Regions from separate parts of the Chromohalobacter canadensis genome, predicted to be linked through region 1. Evidence: predicted binding sites of a transcription regulator. Region 1 holds the regulator's gene; each other region holds the start of a gene.
What was found. The regulator sigma-54, encoded in region 1, starts transcription at its own class of promoters, with help from an activator protein. The targets are predictions, from matches to a motif close to TGGCACNNNNNTTGCTNT.
Positions count from the first base shown of each region.

Region 1 (5,010 bases):
CGCGAACACTGTTCGCTAATCAAACATCCTCCTCGAAGCGTGCCTCGAACAAGGCAGTGAGGGCCTTGAGTACCTCCTCGGCATCGTCGCCCTCGGCTTGAATGTCGAGTTCGGTCCCGCAGGGAGCCGCTAGCATGAGCAGTGACATGATATTGGTGGCATCCGCTTCACGCTGGCCATGGAAGACGCAGACGCGTGCCGCGTAAGATTGGCAGCATTGCACGAGCTTGGTTGCGGCGCGTGCGTGGAGGCCGCGCTTGTTGATGAGTTGCAGTCTACGACGCGGCATCGCCATTCTCCGGCAATGCTGCTTGCACACCCAGTTCGCGATGGCGTAGACGGACGCCACTCATTTGCGTCGCAAAATACCGGGCCAGCCCTTCGATCAGGTATACCGAGCGGTGCTGTCCACCGGTGCAGCCGATCGCGACGGTCAAATAACTGCGGTTGCTGGCAACATAGGCGGGGAGCCAGCGTTCCAGCCACTGACGTATATCGTCGGCCATGGCATGTACGTCGGGGTAAGCTTCGAGAAACGTGATGATTTGTGAATCGCGACCGTCGAAACCGCGCAGCTGAGGGTCCCAGTAAGGGTTTGGCAGGCAGCGAGCATCGAACACCATGTCGGCATCCAGCGGGACACCGCGCTTGTAGCCGAACGACTCGAACGTCAAGGTCAGGTGTCGACCGCTATGACGGGCTACCTGCTCGGCGATGCGCCCACGCAGCTCATGCACAGACAGGCTCGAGGTGTCGATGACCAAATCGGCGATATCGCGAATCGACGAAAGGTAGGTCTGTTCCTGCTCGATGGCCTCGGCAAGCGTCATTTCGCTGGTTCGCGTCAGCGGATGTCGACGTCGCGTCGCCGAATAGCGCTCGAGCAGTATGCGCGAGTCGGCGGTCAAATAGACGACCTGGCACTGAATGCCCCGGGCGCGGATCTCTTCGAGCAGAACCGGAAAGCGTCTCAGGGCGTCGGGAAGGTTGCGCGCGTCGATACTGACCGCGATATGCGTGCGGGACGGGGGGCCTTCACGCAGCTCATCGATCAGGGGCGCCATGAGACTGGCCGGCAGGTTGTCGATCGCGTAGTAGCCGAGATCCTCGAGTGCCTGCAGGGCAATTGATTTGCCGGAGCCGGAACGGCCGCTGATGATCACGAGCTGCATGGGCACCCCTTGTATTGCGCGAGTATCAGTTTACGCAGATGTCAGTTTGCGCTGGTATCGTGCTGGCGGATGGCCTCGAGCAAAGTATCGTAGAGCTGCCGCTGGGTCTGTGCCTGACGCAGCTTGGTGCGGATGGCGCTATCGTTCATGATGGCGGCAACCTGAGCAAGCAACGACAGATGCGCATCGTCGGCTTCTTCTGGCACCAGCAGGACGAAGATCAAGTCGACGGGGTCGCCATCGGTGGCATCGAAGTCGATGGGCTCCTGCAAGCGTAGAAAGCCGGCAATCGGCTCCTTGCAATGCGGATTGCGCGCATGCGGGATAGCGACGCCATTGCCGATACCGGTGCTGCCCAATCGTTCGCGGCCAATCAGACGTCCGAAGACTTCCTGGCTATCGAGGCTCGGGGTATTCTGTGCGATAAAGGTGCTGAAAAATTCCAGCACGCGCTTCTTGCTCCCCCCGGCAACGCCGAAGAGTGCGCGCTCGGGGGGTAGGATGCTTTCCAATATCATGGCGAATTAACGGGCACCGGCGCCCTGAGCGCGTGCCTGCACCTTTTCCTTGTGTTTGACGAGCTGACGGTCGAGCTTGTCGGTTAGGGCGTCGATAGCGGCGTACATGTCGTCGCTTTGTGTATCGGCGTGCAGGTCCGCGCCTGCGGCATGAAGCGTGCATGCAGCCAGGTGACGTTCCTTCTCGATGGATAACGTGACCTGGACGGTGGTGATGTTGTCATAGTGGCGTTCCAGACGCGCGAGCTTTTCATTGACGTAGTCGCGTAGAGCATCGGTCAGTTCGATGTGATGACCGGTGATATTGGCTTGCATGGCACGCTCCTATTCCATCGGTTGGCACTTCGATTGTAACCCTTTTTAGAGCGCTGCATAGCCCTAGACAAGCGCTGGATAACGAAGGCCGCGGCGAGTCTACGCAGCGTGGCCGACACGTGCAATCCGCCCACGTTCAGGTGAGTCGCTTGCGCTCGCTGGAGGAGGGGATGCCCAACGCTTCGCGGTACTTGGCGACGGTGCGTCGTGCGACCGGAATACCGTCCTGGGCCAGCAGGTCGACGAGCTTGCTATCGGATAGAGGCTTGCGTGGCGGCTCGTCGCCGATCAATTTCTTCAAGCGTGCACGAATCGCGGTGCTGGAATGGGCGTCGGTTTCGCCTTGCCCCCCGACATGGCTGGAAAAGAAATACTTGAGTTCAAAGACGCCGCGCGGGGTATGGATGAATTTCTGCGTGGTCACGCGGGAGATAGTCGACTCGTGCATGTCTACCGCCCCGGCGATATCCGCCAGGATCAACGGTTTCATGGCTTCCTCGCCGCGTTCGAGGAAATCGAGCTGGCGCGCCATGATCTCCTGGCCCACGCGCAGCAAGGTATCGTTACGGCTCGAAAGGCTCTTGAGCAGCCATTTGGCTTCTTGCAGGTGCTGCTTGAGGAAGGTGTTATCGTCGCTCTTGTCGGCACGCTTGATGAGCGCGGCGTAATCCGGCTGGATGCGCACGCGGGGCAAGGCTTCGGGATTGAGCTCAATGCGCCATTCCTGTCGGATCCGCCGTGCGACGAGATCGGGGATGACATAATCGTTGCTGCTATCCTCGAAGGCGAGGCCGGGGCGCGGATCGAGCGACCGGATGAGGGTAATGACGTGATCGAGTTCTTCCTCGTCGAGGCGCAAACGTCGCTTGAGCAATTTACGGTCGTTGCCGGCGAGAGATTCGAGGAACTGGCGTACTAACCGCTTGGCCTGGGTTAGCAGCGGCATGTTTTCAGGGAGGGCGCCGAGCTGTAGCAACAGGCACTCGCGTAGATCGCGGGCGCCGACTCCGGTGGGATCGAACTGCTGTACACGCATCATGACGTGTTCGACATCGCCCACCTTGAGCCCCGAAAGGCCTTGGCCGCGCAAACCGTCGACAAGCTCGTCGAGGGGCAGGGTGAGGTAGCCGTCGGCCCCCATGGCATCGATCAGGCTTTCGGCAATATCACGTTCGCGCGGTGTCATATCGGCCATGGCGAGTTGCCAGGCCAGATGGTCGTGAAGACTGGTATGCGCCGTATTTCGCTCTATATCAGGGCCTTCCTCGCTGCCTCCGCCTCCCGTCAGTGAGGGGCCTGTGTCCTGGTAGGTATCACTCCATTCGCTATCCAGCGACAAGTTCTCGGGGATGTCGTTCGTCCAGTCATCCTCCTCCTGCGTCTCGCTGACCTCGCGTTCTTCGAAGTCGTCTTCGAGCTCCAGCATGGGGTTGGAATCCAAGGCTTGCTGGATCTCCTGTCGCAAATCCAGCGTAGAAAGCTGCAAGAGCTGAATGGCTTGCTGTAACTGGGGCGTCATCGTCAGCTGTGTGCCGACGCGAAGCTGCAAGGTGGGTTTCATGGACATGGAAAATCGATCATCGCTTCCTGAAACGGTGCCCGTACGTTATCTCGCGACGACGCTACTTGCAAGAATGGAAGCAACAATCATGCCATTTATATAAGCACGCGGCGGTTCCAGTAGTTTGCGTTTACAATCGAAACTCATGGCCGAGATAGACGTCGCGTACTTTCTGGTTGGCGAGTATGGCCTCGGCATGTCCTTCGGCGATGATCTGACCGTCGCCGACGATATAGGCGTTGTCACAGATATCCAGGGTTTCACGTACGTTGTGGTCGGTGATCAAGACGCCAATATCACGATCACGCAATTGCCGGATGATGCTCTTGATCTCGCCAACGGAGATTGGGTCGACTCCGGCGAAGGGTTCGTCGAGGAGGATGAAGGCGGGTTCGGTGGCCAGGGCGCGGGCGATTTCCACGCGACGACGTTCGCCCCCGGACAGGCTCATGCCGGGGTTGTCACGAATATGGGTGACGTGAAACTCCTCAAGGAGGCGTTCGAGTTGCGCCTTGCGTGCAGCCTTGTCGAGATCGCGGCGCGTCTCGAGAATCGCCATGATGTTGTCGGCGACCGAAAGCTTGCGAAAGATCGAGGCTTCCTGGGGAAGATAACCGATACCGGCGCGGGCGCGTTCGTGCATGGCGGAATGCGAGAGGTTGCGTTCGTCGATGTGCACGCTGCCGGCATCGGCGCCTACCAGCCCGACAATCATGTAGAACGAGGTGGTCTTGCCGGCGCCATTAGGGCCGAGCAGGCCGACAATGCTGCCCTGACGTATGGTCAGGCTGATGTCATGTACCACGCGGCGGCCTTTGTAGCTCTTGGCGAGGTTGGCGGCACTCAGGGTCTTCATGGGCGTCGGGTCCTACCTAACGGGGGGAGTGAATCACGAGGCACGTCACTACTCGCTGTCGCGGGGCGTTAGCGTCATGCGAACGCGCTGATCGCCATCGCCATCATCGGCGGAGCGAGCCTGAACCTGGCGGCGATCGAGGAAGTATTCGACATAGGCACCATTGAAGGTATCCCGGGCCTGGTGCAGCTCGGCATTGTCGATGAGCTCCACGCGACGCTCGGCGGCATGATAGATCACCGTATCGCCCCAGCCCTTGGCCACCGGTTCGTCCGGTGCCGGCTGTTGTTCGAGATAGGCGCGCTCGCCACCGCCGCCATGTGCGGTGACCGTGGAGACTTCACCCTGCGCGTCGCGTTCGATTTCCACGCGCGCGGCCGTCAGCTGCATGCTGCCTTGTTGCATGTCGACATCACCGGTGTAGACCGCGGTGCCGGCGTTGTCGTCGAGATCCAACTGCTCGGCGGCGATCTCGATAGGCTGGCTGGCATCGCTTTCCAGCGCTAGTGCTGCGTGGCTGGTGAGTCCCAGCGCGGCGCATGCCAGTGCCGTCGTCAATGGTCGTGTCATCATGATTCGTCCTCGGCA
Region 1 covers NZ_CP140151.1:408,542-413,551, reverse strand. The annotation lists gene SR908_RS02060 (HPr family phosphocarrier protein) at 20-289, opposite strand; gene rapZ (RNase adapter RapZ) at 276-1,172, opposite strand; gene ptsN (PTS IIA-like nitrogen regulatory protein PtsN) at 1,214-1,690, opposite strand; gene hpf (ribosome hibernation-promoting factor, HPF/YfiA family) at 1,697-2,005, opposite strand; gene SR908_RS02040 (RNA polymerase factor sigma-54) at 2,142-3,572, opposite strand; gene lptB (LPS export ABC transporter ATP-binding protein) at 3,697-4,422, opposite strand; gene lptA (lipopolysaccharide transport periplasmic protein LptA) at 4,471-4,995, opposite strand; gene lptC (LPS export ABC transporter periplasmic protein LptC) at 4,992-5,010, opposite strand, start outside.

Region 2 (5,010 bases), 320 kb from region 1:
CCAGCCCGCCGGCATCGACGAGCCATACCAGCATCGGACGGCCGAAGAACGGCGCCAGGCACGACACGGCACCGATCATGATCACCGCATTGCTGGGCGTCTTGTAACGCGGGTGCAGCTTGCCCAGAAAAGCCGGCAGCATGCCCGCGTGTGCCAGGGCGTAAACAGCACGGGAGCCGCCGACGTAGAAGGCGTTCCAACTCGTAATGATGCCCGCGATCCCCGCCAGCACCATCAGCTTGCCGGCCCAGGGCGCCGAGAAAACGGCCTGCATGGCATCCGGTACCGCCAGCGTGGAGGCTTCCAGCGCCTGCGGGTTCAGCATCAGCGACGTGCCCAGGATGATCAACGCATACCAGAACACCGCCAGAATGACCGAGATCATCAGCACCTTGCCGATATCGCGAAACGGCAGATCGATTTCCTCTGCCGCCTGGGGGATGACGTCAAAGCCCACGAACATGAACGGCACCATGATCATGACCGTCATGATACCGCCCACGAGGCCGTTCTCGACGTTGAACAACGGCTCCATGTGGACGGCCTCACCGGTGAAGAGCGCCCCCGTGATAAACATCACGCCCACGACCAGAATCAACACGGTCACCAGCTTCTGTACCAAAGCCGCCGTACGAATGCCGATGTAGTTGATCGCCATCATGGCCAATGAGCCAATAACGCCAACCGCCACCCAAGTAGCTTCGACCTCCCAGCCTGCAATCGTCCATAGATGGCCGACGGCATAGCCGGGAAACAGGTTTTCGAACACCGTGGGCAATGCCACGGCCTCGAACGACACCACACTCATGTAGCCCAGCACGATGGTCCACGTGCACAGAAAAGACGCGACATGCCCTAAGGCGTGATAGCTGTACACATGCTCGCCACCCACCTGCGGCATCGCCGACGCCAGCTCGGCATAGGTCAACCCGACCAGTACGATGGCAACGCCGCCGATGAGAAAGGCAAGGATCGCGCCCATACTTCCTGCCGACTGGATCCAGTTGCCGGTCATGACGATCCAGCCCCAGCCGACCATGGCCCCAAATGCCAGTGCCAATACATCCCTGCGTGCCAGAACACGCGTCAGCTCGCTTGCCCCTGGAGAAGACTTAGTTCGATTCATTGCGATACTCATTGTCGAAGCTATGTTATTGAAAGTGCTTGTCGCTAGTAGCATCCAGATCGCGGCATCGTTTCAAATAATGCACGCGAATCGCGAACATAACTGTCCCCACTAAACGACACAACCACGCATCGCAATAATCTTTTTCCCTACGAATCAGTCAGGTATGTTGTACATCGTCGCCTCGCCACAACAATGTGCCACATTCATCGAGGGTGTAGCCGCCCAGTGACTGGGCCAGGGATAAGCCGGCGGCGCTGTGCAGATAATCGAACATCTGCTGCAACAGTGATCTGAAGTACACATTGCGCGGCGTCACCAGGTCGAACGCCTCCTCGCTGATGGGAATGAAGCCTAGGCCGAATTCATTGGCCGCCGACAACGTCCCCGGACCGATGTCGGCTTCGTGACGCGCGATGAGCGAGGCGATTTCACGCTCGCTATACGCGACGACCTGGGTGTTGAGCTGCTCGAGTCGCAACTGATGCCCCGCCAGCCATTCCTTGAGAAAACGCTGCGAGCCAGCTCCTTCCTGGCGGATCGCCCAACGCCGATTGGCCCCGAAGAGCCCCGAAGGGTCGTGCGGCTGGTGTCGGTCCTCCGCGCGAATGATCAACCCCTGACTGCGGCGGAAAAGACGTACCAGCACCCAATGACGATAGCCGCTATGGCTTCTCACCAAGGCGGGATGGCGCAACTCGCTTTCCTCGGCCCGCCCCCAGTGAATGGCACACACATCGGCACGGCCTTGCGAGAGTAGCGACAAACCCAGTTGCGTCCCGGTCACGCTATAACCATAGAAAGCATGCCCTTGCTGCTGCTGATTGAGTCGCATGATCAACGCCGAGAGCAATGGGTCATCGCTCCCGGTGACCATCAAGCGATCGGCCAACACGCCGTGATGGCAGGACTCGAGGATCCATTGCTCGACCAGGCGCCGCGGAAACAACCACTTGCCGGTCACCTTGGTGGACGGGATCGCCCCATCGCTGGCGAGCTGATAGATCTTCTTTTCATTGAGATGTAGAAGCTCGGCAACTTGATGGACGTTGAGAAACGGTGAGGTCGAAGACGTATCACTCATGCCTCGCCCTTACGGCGCGTAGCCGCCTTGTCACCGGGACGCTGCACGGGCATGGCATCCAGCACCAGACGCGCCTGTTCGTCGACGACCTGAAAATGCCGCCCCTTGGCACGTGCCACCAGCAGTACGCCAAAGCGCTTGGCCAGCTCGACCCCTTTCTGGGTCATCCCCGAACGCGAGACCAGCACGCTGATTCCCATCTGCGCGACCTTGAGCACCATTTCCGAGGTCAGTCGTCCCGTGGTGTAGAAGATATCGGCCGAAACCAGCTCGGCATCCTCCGGCGCGCCTTCGCCCAAGGCGGAAAGCCACTGGCGACCGGCCAATGTATCCACCGCGTTGTGACGTCCCACGTCTTCCACGAACCCCAGCACCCGATCCTGGCGGCACAGGGCACAGCCATGCACGGCGCCAGCGTTGCGATAGGTCTCGTTGAAGCGCCCCAGCTCGTCGAGCAGACGGTAGAGCACTGCCTGCGACAATGGCGTACTCGGCAACGGACGCAGATCAGTGGCGTCGAGCAGACGTCCAAAGACGGTCCCTTGGCCACACCCCGTGGTCACGGTTCGCTGTGCCAAGCGAGCATCGAGATCCTCGGGCAAGGCCCGCGTCACCACGGCCGCCGCTTCCACTTCCCAATCGACCTGCAAGACTTCGACGTCCTCCACGCGCGTCAGCAAGCCCTGGTTGCGCAGATACCCCAGCACCAGCGCTTCCGGCTCGGCGCCCAGCGTCATCAGAGTGACGATCTCCTGGCGGTTCAAGTAGACGGTCAACGCGCGTTCGGCGGCGATGGCCTGCTGGCGACTTTGGCCGTACTCATCGGTCACCGTGATCTCGAGCGTGGTTGGCATTCGCGCCTGGCTCAGCACTACGTTGGACATGCTCACCTCCTTACTTGTGGCGACAGGATACCCAAAGCGCGACACGCATGCTCAAGGGAAATATCCGCCGATGACGCATTTTCCAGGCTATCAGGCACGCGGCTTGCTATATGATTAAGACACAGCGTGCCATGTTTCATCTCACAGGGAGGCAACCGTCATGGCGGCCGACGATAATCTGAGACACTTAAGCTTCGAGCTGGCGTTTCAGCGCCAGGAGGTCAAGGGCTTCACGTCCCTGGCCTGGTACATTGCAGACATGGGATGCCATGATCGCGGCTCCCACGCCCTGCCGCTGACGCTCTTTCTCACCGAACGTACAGCCTACCGTTTCAACCTGAACTCCCAACACCCCCGCCTGTTCTTGCGCTGCGAGGCAACCGACGACGGCCCAGCCCCGCGCGAGCTGACCGCAAGCCAGGAGGTCGCGGCCAACTGGATGGACGGCGACACCCAGGTCCTCGATGCCCCCATGCCCTTGGCGATACAGGCTTGGATCGAGGCCTACCTCGCGCGTCACGGCGAACGTGCCGAAGGTGGCCGCAAGAAGAAACGCGCAGGCGCCGGACGCGCCAGTCAGGAGTGATTTCATGAGCTTCATGCAACGCTGGTCACAGCGCAAACGCGATCATGGCGAGGCGTCATCGCTCGAGACACTGAGCGAAGAAACACCGACGACCTCACCTGAACAGACACACGCGCCTTCCCCGAACGAAGAGAACGCAACGTCATCGCGCGCCGCCGCCTTGATTCCGGGCTATGACCCCGAGCGTCCGCTGGACGAACAACTGCCCGATCCCGACGCGCTGGGCGCCGGGGACGACTTCAGGGCCTTCATGTTGCCCGGGGTCGGTGAATTCCTCAAACGCCGCGCCCTGCGCCGCATGTTCAAGGTTGGCAACTACAACGTGCGCGACGGTCTCGACGATTACGACGACGATTACTCGCAGCTCACCCAGATGGCGCCCGAAACCGGCGAGCGGATGCGTCAATGGTTACGCCAAGAGCGCGACAAGATTCTCGAGCCCGCGCAGGACGACGACACTCCTGATCAAGCAGAAGTCGCCCAAGCAACGGAAGAGGACGACCCTACGGCGTCGCCGGCCCCTGTAGCCTCGAGCGAGGACAAGCTATCGAATGCGGAAAAGGCGCCAAATGACACACAGGATCGCTCGGGTGCGTCAACTTGACCCACCGGGGTCACCAATATCGCCCGCGCACTCCCGTATCTTGCCCGGAGAGCCCTTCGGTTACGACGAGAACGGGTATCTAACCTGCAGTCATAACACTATATAAAGCTCGGCAAAGACCGAGACGAGATGCCACACGATTGGCACACAAGATTCAAAGCCCCGTGGCAAGACCGACAAGTTGATGAGGTGACATGCCCCAGTTCATCGATACGCGCGCGCTAAATGGCGACGCTCGTAATGTAGCCGCCCGTGAGGCTGCCCTGCAGCAGGTGTCATGGCCGCAGAACCTCGCTCCGCCCACCGTGAGCTACGTAAGCCACGGCCATGTCGCCATCGTAGGCCCGGCAGACGCGATTCGTCAGGCAGGCCGGCAGCTCGCGGACAGCGAGCTTGCCAGCGTGACACTGGTCGCGACGCATGCCGATGGTGACGAGGCGTCCGACCTTACCAATGCGCATTACATCGCCTGCGATGCCCCGCACTTGGAAGGCTATCTCGGCGCCTTTCACATGACCGCGGGCGAAGGTGGTCCGCTCCTCTCCAAGGCGACGATCGGCCGTGACCACTTCGACGCCGTGCTCGACCTCGGCACACCAGCGCTATTGCAGTACGAATTGCCGCCGCCGGGGTATCACCGCGTCACACAAGCGACGCCCCTCGAACAGGCCGTGCAGGAACTCCAGGAATGCATCGGCGAGTTCGAAAAGCCGCGCTATTTTCAAA
Region 2 covers NZ_CP140151.1:89,391-94,400, forward strand. The annotation lists gene SR908_RS00415 (APC family permease) at 1-1,126, opposite strand, end outside; gene SR908_RS00420 (helix-turn-helix transcriptional regulator) at 1,287-2,210, opposite strand; gene SR908_RS00425 (formate dehydrogenase accessory sulfurtransferase FdhD) at 2,207-3,094, opposite strand; gene SR908_RS00430 (DUF3305 domain-containing protein) at 3,255-3,680, shown strand; gene SR908_RS00435 (DUF3306 domain-containing protein) at 3,685-4,284, shown strand; gene SR908_RS00440 (4Fe-4S binding protein) at 4,479-5,010, shown strand, end outside.
Region 2: the regulator sigma-54 is predicted to act here: its motif matches at 3,187-3,204, upstream of SR908_RS00430 (DUF3305 domain-containing protein).

Region 3 (5,010 bases), 1.2 Mb from region 1:
ATCGATAACCCCTTTTGGGTAGTCATCGCCATGGTGCTGATCATCATCGCGACGATCTCGACCAATACCGCTGGTAACATCGTATCGCCGACCAATGATTTCCAGAATATCGCGCCCAAGCTGATCAACCAGACGCGCGGCACATTGATGACGGGGCTGGTCGGTGTTCTGCTGATGGGTTATGACCTGCTGCAGAAAGCCGGTGTGATCGTTTCCGACGTGACCCTCGAGAGCCTCTATTCAAACTGGCTGTTGGGCTATTCGAGCCTGCTGGGGCCGATCGCTGGGATCATGGTCGTCGACTATTTCCTGATCAAGCATCAGCAACTCGACGTCGCCAGTCTGTACAAGGACGGTGCCGCATATCTTGCCTACAATCCGGCTGGCTTTATCGCCTTCTTCATTCCCGTATTGTTGACGGTGTTCTCGCTTGTGACCGGTACCTGGACATGGTTTTACGACTATGGCTGGTTCACCGGCTCGGCGTTGGGGGCGGTGATCTATTATGTGGCGAGCCTCCGGCTTACCAAGCCAGTGAGCCAGGATGATGACGTGACCGACAAAGTGGGCACCTGAGCAAGAGGCGCGATGTGGTAATCGTGATGCTCTGTTCCCTATAAGCAAGCCACCGCCCAAGAGCGGTGGCTTTTTCGTGGATTCATAAGGGGATGGGGTTAACGCGCTGCAATGGCATCGACAGGGGGTGCGTTGCCTGCTGCGGCGTCACGATAGGCGGCGTCTTCCTCGGCGAGGACCTGCGGCGAGAAGCGGACGAGCAGGGTGCAAAAGGAGGCGAGTATCACCGCAACGCCGAGGAAGAAAAGGCCTTGCTGATAGGAAAGCGATTCGCTGCGGAATAGAAAACCAGCGCCGACGGCACCGGCGTTGCCGCCCGCGCCGACAATGCCGGCAACAGCGCCTAGAGCTTTCTTGTTGATGAAAGGCACGACCCCGAAGGTGGCACCTTCGGCCATTTGCGTGAAGAGGCTGAAGACCAGCATGATGCCGATGGCGAGCGCCAGTGTCTGCATCTGGGCGAAGCCCATCAGGGCGACACCTTCGCAGAGCATGGCGATGAACAGCCAGCGCACGCGCCCCTTGAGGCCACCGTGACGGGCGAAAAGATCCGAGAAGATACCGCCGAGAGTGCGGGCGAACAGATTCATTAGCCCAAAGAGCCCGGCAATGAGCCCGGCAGTAGCCAGATCGAGCTCGAAGTTATCGAAGAAGTAAATGGCGGCGATATTGTTGATGGTCAGCTCGACGCCGAAGCAGGCTGCGTAGACGATGAACAGCGCCCAGACGCGTATATCTTTCATGGCGGCGCCAAAGCTTTGCGCCATGCCGTGCTCCTTCTCGGCATAAGGGAGCTCTCCGCGCGCCCGTAGCTCGTCGAAGTTGCCGTTCGGTGCGTCCTGCGTAAAGAAGTAGTAGGCGATACCGGTCGCGAACAGGACGATGCCGGGCACGACCATGGCCAGGCGCCAGCCGAGCGCCTCGTTGACGCCGAGCATCATGACGCCGGCGAAGACCAAGGGCATCAGGATCTGCGTGGTGCCGCCGCCCAGGTTGCCCCAGCCCGCCGTAGTCGCGTTGGCGGTGCCAACCACGTTGGGGGCAAACATGATCGAGGAATGGTACTGGGTGATGACGAAGGAGGCGCCGATCGCGCCGATGGCCAGCCGCGCCAGAAGGAAGGTTTCAAAGTTGTCGGCGAGGCCGATCAGCATTACCGGCAGGGAGCCGAGGCATAAAAGCCACGTATAAGCCTTGCGGGGGCCGATCTTGTCGCAGAGAACCCCGATCACCAAGCGTACCAGGACGGTAATGGCCACCGAAGCGATGATGGTGTTGCCGATCTGGGTTTTGCTCAGGTCGAGGTCTTCACGCACTACGGCCATCAGAGGCGCGATGCCGAACCAGCCGAAGAAGCAGACGTGGAACGCGAACCACGACATGTGGAAGACGCGCATCTGTGGCGTCTTGAGGCTGAAAAGCCGTATCTTGTTGGCTTTATTGCGGATTTCCATGGCTCATCCTCTAGCGTTGGAGTAGCGGAGATCGAACGCGACATCGGCGACCTTCGTCATGAAGGGCCGGGTTCTTGGGTTCGACGCACTCGTACTCACTTGGCGAGCCTGGTCCACGTCTGGCTGACCTATAAAAAGCAAAAGGCATGCCAATGGAGAAGAGCAAGGGTTAATGCCCCGTCTTATCGACCCAAAGCGGCTCGCGGGCATGCTTTTGGTGCGATTTGAGGCGCTATCGCACCGCTGTAATGCATTAACAGCGCACCGCTTATGTGCAAGCCCAGTGTGGCATGGGCTGCCGCAGGGCATTACCTGGCATGTAACCTGCATTACAACTCGACAAGCACCTAGGGGGAGGAAAGCGCATGACCGTGAAGGTGCTGATCGTGGATGCTCGTCCGGAACGCTCGCGAGCACTCGAGCAAGCGTTGCGCGACGCGGGGTTCGAGGTCGTGACACGTGCCGATGAGCATGACGACCTCTATGCCATCATGACGCGCGTCAAGCCAGACGCGGTGATCATCGATGCGGCGCTGCCCAGTCGCGATACCTTGGAGCACATGGGCCAACTGGGCCGTCGCTTCCCCAAGCCGATGATCATGCTCGCCGAGGAAGAAACGCCGGACTTAACGCGCGAAGCGACGAGTGCAGGCGTCAGCGCCTACGTGGTCGAGGACGTACAGCCGGCGCTGGTGCGTTCGATGGTCAATGTGGCAATTGCCAGCTTCGAAGCACATCGCGCTCTCAAGGGCGAGCTGACCAAGACGCAGACCACGCTCTCGCAGCGCCGCACCATTGAACGTGCCAAGAGCCAATTGATGGAAACGCACGCATTCAGTGAAGACGCTGCTTATCAGTGGCTACGCAAGCACGCCATGAATCGTCGGCTGACCATTCACGAGGTGGCTCAGGCCGTCTTGGCCAGCGATGACTTCGAGTCGTAGGAGACAATGATGAAAGATCACCAGACGCCTCGAGATGCGTGGCCTTCGCCGGAACTCGATACGCTGACCCTGGGCATGTTGCCGCTCAACGATGCTGCGCCACTGGTGGTGGCGCGAGAGCGCGGCTTCTTCGCGACGCATGGGCTGGATGTGACACTGCAAGTCGAGTCGTCGTGGGCCGGCTTGCGCGATAGTATGCAACTTGGGCTCCTCGATGGTGCGCAGATGCTGCCTTTGATGCCACTGGCCTCGACCTTGGGACTCGATGGACGCCCTACGCCGATGCTTTCGGCGCTGACGCTGAACCTCGGGGGTAATGCCATCACCGTATCCAACGCGTTGTATGCCAGCATGCAGGCAGCCGATCCCGAGGCCATGGTGCAGGCACCGATTTCCGCCCGTGCACTGGCGGCGGTGGTGCGCCAACGGCGAGCCGCTGGCGAGCCGGCGTTGTGTTTCGCTAGCGTGTATCCCTTTTCTTCGCACCATTATCAGCTGCGCTATTGGCTTGCGGACGGCGGTGTCGACCCTGACCGTGATCTCGAATTGCGCGTGGTTCCCCCGCCCTTGGTGGCGGAGCAACTCGAGGCTGGATGGCTGGATGGCTACTGTGTCGGCGAACCCTGGAATACGCTCGCGGCACGTCGTGAAAGTGGTCGTGTGCTGATTGGTAGTCACGCCATTTGGCAGCATGGGCAGGAAAAGGTCTTCGCGGTACGCGAGGCATGGGCCGATGCCTATCCGGCAACGCACCGCGCGGTGCTACGCGCGCTACTCGAGGCTTGCGTCTGGCTGGACGGTTCGGCGCAGCGTGTCGAGGCGGCACGCTTGATGTGCGAAAAGGGCTACCTGGACGTGTCCCCCACCGTGGTGGAGGAAAGCATGGCGGGGGAAGGTACGCCGGCGCCGCATGGCGTGAGCGTGTTCCATCGCCATGCCGCGAACTTCCCTTGGCGGTCTCATCTACGCTGGTACGCTGACCAGATGCGGCGTTGGCAGCACTTGGATGTCGCCGCGCCAGCGCTCGCGGATTGCCTGGCACGTTGCGTGCGGCCGGACCTTTTCCGCGAAGCGGCCGATGACCTTGGCTTCAATTACCCGCTTGTCGATGTTAAAAGCGAAGGCGAACATGCGTCGCAATGGGCGCTGGAAGGGCGCCGTGGGGACATCGCCATGGGGGGTGATCAGCTGCTGGGTGGCGGGCGTTTTTCGGGCCAAGGCTGAACGAGGCTGAAGAAGACCCAAACGCAAATCGCCCCACCGGAAAGGTGGGGCGATTTGTGAGAGGCTCCCGACTAGGCGTTTCCTAGCCTTCGTCGCCCGATTTCTTGTCCAGGTGCACGCTGGCGATAGCCGGTGTATCGCTGTCGCTTTCCAGTTTGGCGAGCAATGGCTTGGACTCTTTCTTGAACGCCGCCAGCTGCTTGCCTTCCAGGCTTTGGTTCTCGGGAAGCTTGACGCGCATAGCGTCGACGGAACGATCATTGACCATTACTTCGTAATGCAGGTGCGGGCCCGTACTCCCCCCGGTGTTGCCGGACAAAGCGATCTCCTGGCCCATCTCGACACGATCACCTTCAGAGACGAGGCGCTTGGAGAGGTGCATATAGCGCGTCTTGTAGCCGTTGTCGTGGCGAATGACGAGGTAGTTGCCGGCGCCATTGGCCTGAAAGGCGGATTTCACGACGCGACCGCCCGCCGGCGAGTCGACGGCGCTACCGGTACGCATGGCGAAGTCCGTACCTCGGTGCGGGCTGATGCGTCCGGTGATCGGATGCGTGCGCCGCAGGTTGAACGGCGAGCTTATGCGATAGTTCCCCTCGAATGGATACCGATTGAAGGCTGGGTCGAGGCCTTGACCATCGGGAGTATAAAACTGATCGTCGGCGCTATTGCGTACGACGGTCAGGTCCATGCGCTCGCCTTGATACTGAGCGGCAAGAATGCGTGAGTCGACGCTTTCGCCTTCCAGCATGTCGGATTCGACGAGCACCTGAAAATGGTCGCCGGCACGCGTGTTGCGGCGAAAATCCAGC
Region 3 covers NZ_CP140151.1:2,832,267-2,837,276, forward strand. The annotation lists gene SR908_RS13250 (NCS1 family nucleobase:cation symporter-1) at 1-576, shown strand, start outside; gene SR908_RS13255 (MFS transporter) at 675-2,030, opposite strand; gene SR908_RS13260 (ANTAR domain-containing response regulator) at 2,396-2,974, shown strand; gene SR908_RS13265 (CmpA/NrtA family ABC transporter substrate-binding protein) at 2,984-4,198, shown strand; gene SR908_RS13270 (peptidoglycan DD-metalloendopeptidase family protein) at 4,281-5,010, opposite strand, start outside.
Region 3: the regulator sigma-54 is predicted to act here: its motif matches at 2,344-2,361, upstream of SR908_RS13260 (ANTAR domain-containing response regulator).